3 regions of the Desulfosporosinus sp. SYSU MS00001 genome follow, and region 3 is predicted to be linked to each of the others. Evidence: riboswitches for the same ligand, from Rfam matches in the RefSeq annotation. Region 3 holds a riboswitch; each other region holds the start of a gene.
The links. A riboswitch is a leader RNA that binds a small molecule or an ion and turns the genes downstream of it on or off. The one in region 3 is predicted to bind lysine.
Positions count from the first base shown of each region.

Region 1: linked by a shared signal. The riboswitch ahead of ACPUYX_RS03955 (amino acid permease) and the one ahead of lysA (diaminopimelate decarboxylase) in region 3 are both predicted to bind lysine.
Region 2: linked by a shared signal. The riboswitch ahead of dapA (4-hydroxy-tetrahydrodipicolinate synthase) and the one ahead of lysA (diaminopimelate decarboxylase) in region 3 are both predicted to bind lysine.

Region 1 covers NZ_JBNFTW010000002.1:120,705-123,987, forward strand. The annotation lists gene ACPUYX_RS03950 (Bcr/CflA family efflux MFS transporter) at 1-193, shown strand, start outside; gene ACPUYX_RS03955 (amino acid permease) at 290-1,690, opposite strand; lysine riboswitch at 1,792-1,967, opposite strand; gene ACPUYX_RS03960 (aspartyl-phosphate phosphatase Spo0E family protein) at 2,410-2,556, shown strand; gene ACPUYX_RS03965 (hypothetical protein) at 2,654-2,794, shown strand; gene ACPUYX_RS03970 (DoxX family protein) at 2,916-3,283, opposite strand, start outside.
Region 2 covers NZ_JBNFTW010000011.1:148,628-151,910, reverse strand. The annotation lists rRNA gene rrf (5S ribosomal RNA) at 1-74, shown strand, start outside; gene ACPUYX_RS17815 (amino acid permease) at 541-1,875, shown strand; lysine riboswitch at 1,922-2,095, shown strand; gene dapA (4-hydroxy-tetrahydrodipicolinate synthase) at 2,188-3,078, shown strand.
Region 3 covers NZ_JBNFTW010000013.1:88,786-92,068, forward strand. The annotation lists gene ACPUYX_RS18975 (CoA protein activase) at 1-58, shown strand, start outside; gene ACPUYX_RS18980 (acyl-CoA dehydratase activase) at 42-1,067, shown strand; lysine riboswitch at 1,180-1,370, shown strand; gene lysA (diaminopimelate decarboxylase) at 1,481-2,815, shown strand; gene ACPUYX_RS18990 (hypothetical protein) at 2,865-3,230, opposite strand.

The sequences.
Region 1 (3,283 bases), on a different contig from region 3:
AGGTTCCGTCTCATCACTCATGGGTTCCTTTGCTACAGTTATGGGAAGCGTTGGCATGGGTATTGTCTCTCTGAGTTTGCATAATCAAATTGCTGTCATTGGAGATTTGAACATTATTTTGGGATTGATCTGCGGGGCAGTTTGGCTATATCTCTCCAGCAGGCCCTATTTAAAACAAGCAACCGCCGATTAAGAAGCAGGGTTTATCGCTTTCAAACGATAAACCCTGCTTTTGTTTTAGGGTATTTATTAATGTTCAGCTTGAGCTGAACGAGTTCACTTCCGCTTTTTAAGCTTTTACATGCTTCGGCAGCAAAGGGACAAGAATTAACCCGGATACGATGAGCAACATGCCAAGGACTAAAGTTTTTAAATCGCTTAAGCCGGATTTCAAAACCCAGAAAGAATAAAGAGAGGCTCCCAGAGCCATTGTTCCGTCCAGTAAACGTTTCCATAAATTAATTTTTTCGTAGTTTTCTCCTTTTAAAACTACTACCAAAGAATAAATGCCGGAGAAAAGGTAAGGAACTAAATTTGCAAGTGTGGCAATAATAATCATTTCGTTAAATGCATTGGCAATAGTATCAGAAATCATTGAGAGCAGGAATAATTGGGTAAGGGCGTTTGTTATCCAGGCAGCTCGGTAGGGTGCCCCATTTTTATTTTCTTTAACGAACCAGTGAGGAAAGAGATTAAGGCGAGCGGATTGATATGGGACCTCAACACTTAGTAATATCCAACCAACCGTTGCCCCGAGCATAGAGAGAACTCCGAGAGTGGCCATGATAAAGGAACCCTTTGCGCCAATAATTTTCGTCAAGACGTCAACTAAAGGCTTATCGGCAACCATCAACTCTTTGGCTGGCAATGCCCCCATTGCTAAGAAGGTAATAAGAAGGTAAATAGCTAAGGCGATGATCAAGCCTGTAAGTGTTGCCCATTTAACATCTTGTAGCCTCTTGGCACGCCCTGATAGCCAGACCGCAGATTCTACACCTACGAAGGCCCAGAGCGTAAGAATAGCTCCTTGATTCATTTGCTGAAAAAGTCCGATTGTTTCGCCCGATTTAAGCGTCTTTTCCGCTATAAACGGATGGAGATAGGTTACATCAAAGATGGAAAGAGCAATTATTATAAAAAAGATAAAGCCTAGGATTTTAGTCACAGTTGCAAAGAAGTTAATTTTGCTGGCAGTATAGGTTCCTTTAAACATCAGATAATGAACAAACCAAAGTACCGCTGAAGCAATAGCAAAAGAGAGAAAATTACCTATCTGAACATTAAAACTGCCCAGGGAAAAGAGAATTGTTTTAGATTGTAAAATAGGCAGGAAATACGTTAAATAACCAACAAGTGTAATAAGAATTGCAGCATTTCCAGGTGAATTTGAGGTCCAATAGCCCCATGAAATTTCGAATCCCATGATTTGTCCCAGCTTGCTTTTACTGCCAAATAATTCGCGCGTGTAACTGGGCGGGCCACCGATTAATTCTGGTTTGAAGTCTGACAGTTGGCCATATACATGGGCCAGCATTAAAACTCCGAGGCCGGTGAACAGCCAGGCAAGCAATACACCTGCAGGGGAGCCGACGTTGGAAAGAGATTGTGGAAGCATAAAAATTGCCGATCCAACCATGTTTCCGGTAACAAGTGCAGTTAATAACCAAAACCCTAGTTTTTTGTCACTCATATTAATCCTCCGTAGATTTTCTTAAGGCAAAATAAAAGTAAGCCCCCTGAAGCTATCTCTGTGCTGCTTAAGGGCTTACCTATTTTAGAAGGTATATCGCCGAAGCAGGTAGCGCTCCACAAGACGCTTGTGACAGTTATGCTCCTTTCGAATACATAACCAGCATGTGAGTTTTTGGGTATTATCTCACACACTTCGGCGATACTCCCTTTCAAGTCATAATATTTCCCTAATCAAAAATGACTTTACTCTTGAGGACCGCGCCTCTACCCTGAAATTATGGTTCTCTGGAATTATAAGTTGATCCTTTAGTATCGTAACCGGGATAAGCCCTCTTGTCAATGAATATTCTGTTCATTTAGACTGTAAGTTTATGGACTTTAGCGTAGTATTATCAATCTCTGCTATATCCCAAGAAAACACGGCTTCAGTCGAAGGGGTGTTAACGAATTTAAACGAACAAAATCAAAGAATAAATCACATCACGAAAAGTTTTGAAGAAATTTATACTCTTTTTAACAATCTTGAAAATGCAAGTGATAATTAGTTATAGTATATGAGCTAGAGGAACTTGAAGTGGTTTTTATAAAATAAAACGCTAGGAAAAACTGAGAACGAGTAAATTTTTAACGGATTTAATTGATTCCGATCCACATTTGGAATATAATAGCATTTGTGTTAAGGTAATGTTGTAAACTGGTTTTTGGAGTGAGATAGTAATGAGCCGTGTTGAAATACTTCAGATGATTGAAACTTTGCGAGAGCACTTAAATGTTCTTGGACTGAAAAAGCCGCTTGTTGACCCAGAAGTTATTCAAGTTAGCCAGAGGCTCGATTCATTACTTAATATTTACAACAGCCTGTAAATTAAGAAGATTTTACAGCGGTACGGGTACTACTAGTGTTTTCCTTTGGATTACAGTTGATATGTTAATCCTAAAAATGTAATAAGGGGGAGTACTTGTGGATGCACCTATGAGAATCGTTTTGCTTCGTGATGCGGATAAATGCAGCCTTAATAAGCAACTCAGAGATGCGAGAAATGAGTATACGCTTGGTCAATTAGAGAACGAATATTTTCAGTGGCTGGATCAGTTGGTTTGAAACTCCTTGATATCCCTTTAATAAAAAGAGATCAAGAACATTGTATTTTGAAGACTGAAAAAGTAGGGATCATCAAAAACTTCTTTAAAGTTTTTGATGATCCCTTTTGCCATTGCTTGTTTTAGGATCTTTGTCCTTTTTTAAACTTGAGATATCCGCTTAAACCAATTAACTCAAAGTATTTGGCAAAATTCATGATAATAATATTTGTCCAAATATAGCCAAAGTTGTTACCGGAACCAGCAGTAATAAACTGTACATTGAGGAAGAGTCCAAGAAGTGCAACCCATAAGAGTCTGAAGCCGATGATCATACCAATACCAACGGCTATTTCGCAGATAGGGACTAAGAAATCTGTTACACCAGGCATACCATTAAAGATGTGAACTGCAATCCATGCCCATAATTTATTGATATAAAGAGGATCAAAACCATGAGCCTTAGGTGGCAGCATGTTGGCAGCCATTCCTGCTATAAGCCCTTTTGCGT
Region 2 (3,283 bases), on a different contig from region 3:
AACACGGAAGTTAAGACCTCCAGGGCCGATAATACTTGGGGCATAGCCCCTGGGAAAGTAGGTCATCGCCAGGTAAACAAGCAATAGACTGCCAAATATGGCAGTCTATCTGTGTTTCATGAAAGAAATGAAAGATATCTACCGGGGTTACACCCGTTCGGATCCACATTGCAGGAGAATGTTTCACAAGTCGCAATGTGGCGAAAACCTCGTCCGGTTTTCGTCACGCTGCAGGAGAATGCGTAACGGGACGCAGTGTGGCGAAAGGCTCATCCGCCTTTCGTTCCAGGGCCGATAATACTTGGGGCATAGCCCCTGGGAAAGTAGGTCATCGCCAGGTAACAAGCGAAAGACTGCCAAAAAAGGCAGTCTGTTTGTGTTTCATGATAGAAATGAAAGATCTCTATCGGGGCTCACCCGTTCGGATCCACATGAATTTGAACGGACTTTCTGGTAAAATCATCTTAGGATGCCGGTAAATGAGCTAGACAAATTTGAATAGAAGGAGTCTTGCTGCAGTAAGCTGATGGTGGTGGAAAAATGAAGGATAGTAAAGAAACAAACAGCAAAAAGAATACATTGAATCTTCCCGGCCTGACTATGCTAGGATTGGGAGGGGCCATTGGTTCCGGTATTTTTGTTGCTAGCGGAATTGCGATTAATCAGGCAGGGCCTTCAATCATTTTGTCATTTGTTATAGGTGGTATCATCTCAACTTTGATCATGTTCATGTTAGCGGAAATGAGTGTTGTTGAACCAACTACAGGTTCGTTTAGCGTCTATGCAGGGGAATATTTAGGGCCAGCCATGGGATTCATATCTGGGTGGATGTACTGGGTAGCAGGGATTCTTACACTGGCTACAGAAATGGTAGCTGCGGCTTTAATTGTGCGTTTTTGGCTGCCGTCTTGGTCCATCTGGATGATCAGTCTGATTATTGCGGTGTTAATTATCTGTATTAGTCTCTTAGATGTTCGTTCCCTTGCGCGAGTTGAAGAAATCTTATCCTTGATTAAGGTAGGTATTTTAGTCGTAGTTATTATTATGGGTGTAGTCCTGTTTATTGGGTTATGGCCGGGGTTAAAATCTCCGGGAATATCAAATTATTTTAACCACGAAGGTTTCTTTCCACACGGATTATCAGGTTTTTTTTCATCGCTGCTTCTTGTTGTTTATACATATGCGGGTGAACAGGTAATCGGACCGGCTGCGGGAGAAACCCAGGATCCGGTAAAAACAGTACCCGAAGCTGTCAAGATAATAAATGTAGCTTTGATTGTTCTTTATTTGGGGTCCATTACTACATTAGTTGGGATACTTCCCTGGAACAGGGTGCCACTAAATGGCAGTGGTTTTGTTCCCCTATTTGGTCAATTAGGTCTGATTTCAATTAGCAGCATAATGAATGCGGTGATATTGAGTGCAATCCTTTCTGCTATGAATTCCAATATGTATGGAGTACCGCGAATGCTTAAATCACTGGCAGAACGTCATGATGCTCCAGCCTTTTTGAACAAAGAAGACAAACGAGGAGTGCCAGTCTCGGCAGTAATGCTATCCAGTGCCTTTTTATTATGCGTTGTGGGTATATCATACTTATTGCCTCAGCAGATTTTGGTATATATAGCTAGTTCCGCTGGGGTTGCTCTTATTACAAACTGGCTTATTATTGCAGCAACCCATTATCGTTTCCGGCGGCGTATGAATGGAAAAACAATTATAGCAGCAGTTCTGTTACTTGTGGTCCTGTCCACTTCAGCCATGAATGGAAATCAACTTGTGGGTTTGATGGTGGGAATTATCATCCTGATGCTGCTAGCATGTTTATATTTCCTATCGGCAAGACAGCAGCATTTTGCCCTGCGCAAAAAATGATGATATTTGGGGGTTGACAAGTTTACCGAATATGAATAGACTGGACTGAAATGATAGAGGTGCATTTTACAATCAGTACCCGAAGTTGTCAAGGTTACGTAGAACCGTAACTTCGGTGAAAGGTGTAGATGCCGAAGTTAGTTCCATTACGTGGGGACTGAGCTGGTTGGGCAAAATAAGATTTGTTCAACTGTCGCATATGCGGAGAGCTATCTATATTACCATATGATTCTGAGGTTCATGTGGGTAATTTAGTAGCTGATTCCGTATCAGCTATTTATTTTTTTGTATTAACAGAGAAGGAGAATTAACATGAAAAAGAACAGTATTTTCAAAGGTATCGCTTCTGCCCTAATCACTCCTCTGGACGAAACAGGAATTAATTATGAGCAGTTTGGTAAATTGATCGATTGGCAAATTGCAGAAGGAATTGATGCACTTGTGATTTGTGGAACCACAGGTGAAGCTTCAACCCTAACTGATGATGAGCATAAAGCAGCAATTACATTTGCAGTTCAGCACACGGAAGGCAGAGTGCCGATCATTGCAGGTACAGGCAGCAATGACACCGAATATGCGCATGAGCTCACTCGTTTTGCCTGCGAAGCAGGTGCGGATGCAATGCTTGTAGTCACCCCTTATTACAACAAGGCTACGCAAAAGGGCCTAATTAAAATGTTTTCTCAAATTGCCGACAAGAGCACAAAGCCTATCATTCTCTATAATGTTCCATCAAGGACAGGAGTAAATATTGAGCCTGCAACCTACGAGGCATTAGCTGAGCATGAAAATATAGCAGCGATTAAAGAAGCAAGCGGCAACATTTCAAAAATAGTTGAAACGATGGCGCGTGTAAGAGGCAAGCTTGATTTGTATTCAGGTAATGACGACCAGATAGTTCCGCTTATGGCACTCGGTGGAATTGGTTGCATTTCGGTGCTTTCCAACATCATGCCGGCCCAAACACGTGAGATTTGCACACGGTTCTTTAACGGCGATATTGCAGGCAGCGCAGAGCAGCAATGTAAACTTTATCCCCTTATAAACGCCCTGTTTTGTGAAGTAAACCCTATTCCGGTTAAAGCTGCAATGGCAGCTATGGGTTTCTGCAAGGATTATCTCAGATTACCTCTCACTTCAATGGAGGATACAAACCGTGAAAAGTTGCTTTCGCAAATGAGAGCATACGAATTAAATGTTTGATGAAGGTTACAGGGCCTGCGGATCAACCTCCCCGCATTTTTAAACTATAGGAATCTCCAGAAGATATAATTCCGCTCGTAGGTGCTAGCAAGCTGTCTCATTTTCAAGATGCAATTCAATCTTTGGATATTAGTCTAAGTGAACGTGATATCGAGAGAATTGAAGAGGTTATACCAGAAAACGAGATAGCCGGCGGCAGTTTTCC
Region 3 (3,283 bases):
CCTCAGAGGCATTTCAGAAACTTCTAGAGAGGGTGTGTCGGTTGTTGGGGAACGATAACTATTACTTAGGCGCTGATGTAGGATCTGTTAGCACGAATTTAGTATTGCTCAGTGAAAAAAATGAAGTGGCTTTAACGCTCTATCTGCGAACTCAAGGACGGCCTATGCAAACGATCCAGGAAGGAATTAAGGTTTTGAGGTCAAAGATTGGGAAATCTGCCAAAATAATCGGTGTAGGTACAACTGGCAGCGCTCGTCAGTTAGCGGCAACGTTATTAGGTGCGGATGTCATTAAAAATGAAATTACTGCTCACGCTGTAGCTGCCTCCAGAGTTAATCCTTCAGTTCAGACCATTCTGGAAATCGGAGGTCAGGATTCTAAAATTATTATCCTTCGTGATGGGGTTGTTTCTGATTTTGCCATGAATACCGTTTGTGCCGCAGGAACCGGATCATTTCTTGATCAGCAAGCGGCCAGACTTGGTATACCCATTGAGGAGTTTGGTCATCTAGCCCTTGAAGCTGCAAGTCCCGTTAAAATAGCCGGGAGGTGTTCAGTCTTTGCCGAATCAGATATGATTCACAAACAGCAGCTGGGGCATGCACTGCCGGATATTTTGGCCGGACTCTGCCAAGCGATGGTTCGCAATTATTTAAATAATGTCGGCAAGAACAAGGATATACGAGGGCCAATTTTCTTCCAAGGGGGTGTGGCTGCCAATCCTGGTATTCGCAAAGCCTTTGAAGAGGAGCTTGGCCAACCCATTATAGTCCCGGAACATTTTGGCGTGATGGGTGCTCTAGGAGCTGCTTATTTGGCACAGGAGAAGGTAGGAAGGCAATCAGAATTACGGACAAGGTTCCGAGGGCTACAATTGGGTGAAACCCAGTTTAATGCTCGAAGTTTTGAATGTTCCGGTTGTGCCAATCGCTGTGAAGTTGTTGAGATTCTGCAGGAAGGATCAATTTTGGCGCGATGGGGAGATCGCTGCGGAAAATGGGCCAACGCTGTTGGCAAGGGTACCTTTAAGGGCAAATCCCAAGAAGACGAGCAACAAGGAGCATAAAAGAATAGTCAGAGCCCCGAAAAATTTCCAGGGAAATTTCCGGAAAAATATTTTGACCTTCCATTAGAAGTTTGGTATACTGAAAAAAATTTCATATGCCTCATCTCTTTGGAGGTGTGGTAGAGGCGCGAATGACATAAGTACTATGGAAAAGGTTGCGGCAACTGATGAGACCATAGAAAAGGGGATTTCGCCGAAGCGCAAAAAGCAGCGTGATTTTTGTGGCTGGTTCTACAGTCAACAACTGTGGGACTGTCATACGATAGGTTTATGAAGACTATCGTATGGAGAACTACTCCCAACAGGAGAAGAGGGTCAATGTTAACGTGCAGTTGTACGGCAACAGAGGACCTCCTTCTGTTGCCGTTTGTATTTTATTAACTAGAGAAGGAAAAGTAATAGGAGGAGAGAATATGAGGCTGCACGGTACTCAACGAGTTAATGAACAGGGACATTTGGAAATAGGCGGGTGTGACACCATATCATTGGCGCAGGAATTTGGCACACCTCTTTACATTATGGATGAGGCCCATATTCGGGAAATATGCAGACGATATTATCTATCCTTTATTCAAGGAATGAAAAATGCCGAGGTGATTTATGCTTCTAAAGCGTTTTCCACCTTGGCTATGTGTCGGATCGTAAACCAAGAGGGATTAGGGCTGGATGTTGTCTCGGGCGGAGAACTGCATACTGCTCTGCAGGCAGAATTTCCTGCTGAGCGTATCTATTTTCATGGTAATAACAAATCTGCAGTAGAATTGGCAATGGCCATTAAGGCCGGCGTTGGACGTATTGTTGTTGATAATTTTTATGAAATGAGTCTTCTCAACGAATTGGCCGAAGAATTGCATGAATCGGTCAACATACTTCTGCGAGTGACCCCTGGCATTGAAGCCCATACTCATGAATACATTCAGACAGGACAAATCGACTCCAAGTTTGGATTCACCCTTACGAACGGAACTGCTGACCGGGCTTTGGATTTGGCATTATCCTCTTCCAACCTTGTTGTCAAAGGAATTCATGCCCATATCGGGTCGCAAATATTCGAATTGGAATCCTTTAGTCACGAAGTCCAGATTATGATTCAGTACATGGCAGATATTCACAAACGGACCGGGTACCTTTTGGAGGAATTGAACTTAGGCGGAGGATTTGGAATTTACTACGCTTCAGGTGATGAACCTGCACAGATTGAGGACTATGCCAAAACTGTGCAAAATGCTCTTGAAAATGCCTGTCAAAGTTATCAATTTCCAATTCCTAAAATTATCATTGAACCCGGACGTTCTATTGTCGGAACGGCGGGTACTACCCTCTATACGATTGGGTCAATTAAAGAAATTCCCGGGATACGTAAATATGTTGCTGTTGACGGGGGCATGGCGGATAACCCGCGTCCAGCTCTCTATCAAGCACGCTATGAAGCTGTTTTGGCAAATCGTGCCGGTGAAGAAACTGCTGAGGAGGTTTCGATTACAGGGAAGTGTTGCGAGTCCGGCGATATGTTAATTTGGGATATTAATCTGCCCAAAGTTGAATCAGGTGACCTGTTAGCCGTATCTTGTACCGGCGCATATAATTACTCGATGTCTTCCAATTATAATCGTCTTGCCCGGCCTGCTGTTGTCTTGGTTGAGGGTGGCAAGGGTGATGTGATTGTGAAACGTGAAACATATCATGATTTATTGAGAAATGATGTTCTCCCCGAACGTTTAACCCACTTGCCTATAGCTAGTCGCTAGGACTGAAGAAAGGATCCGTGTACGTTAATTCGTATCCGGGTCCTTATCACTAATATCCTTTTTGAGGTCGGACTAAGGTTAAATCAAGGGCAACTAAAATAAGAATGGCAATCAAAATTAGGGTCAGACCATTGGGGGAAACGGGCCTTGAGTAAGCGTTATGAGGAACTAGAACTTGGGGATAACCTAAAGGCAGCGGCGGTATGCTTCCTAGGATAGAAGGCCCGTAAGGATAAGATTGATAGTAAGAGGGTAAAGGTGTTGACAGAGGGAAAGAGGGTTGGGAGTTATTAGAATAGGGTAAATAATTTTGTTGAGTCAAATAGTGATTAGGATATGAGATGAGATTGTTTTGATGAAAGAGTAAGGGGGCTCTCATTATAGGTCCATAGATACGGGCGTTACCAGGGTTCAATTCTGTTCCCCCTTTCCGATAAATTCACCCGTTGTATTACTTTTAATCAGGTA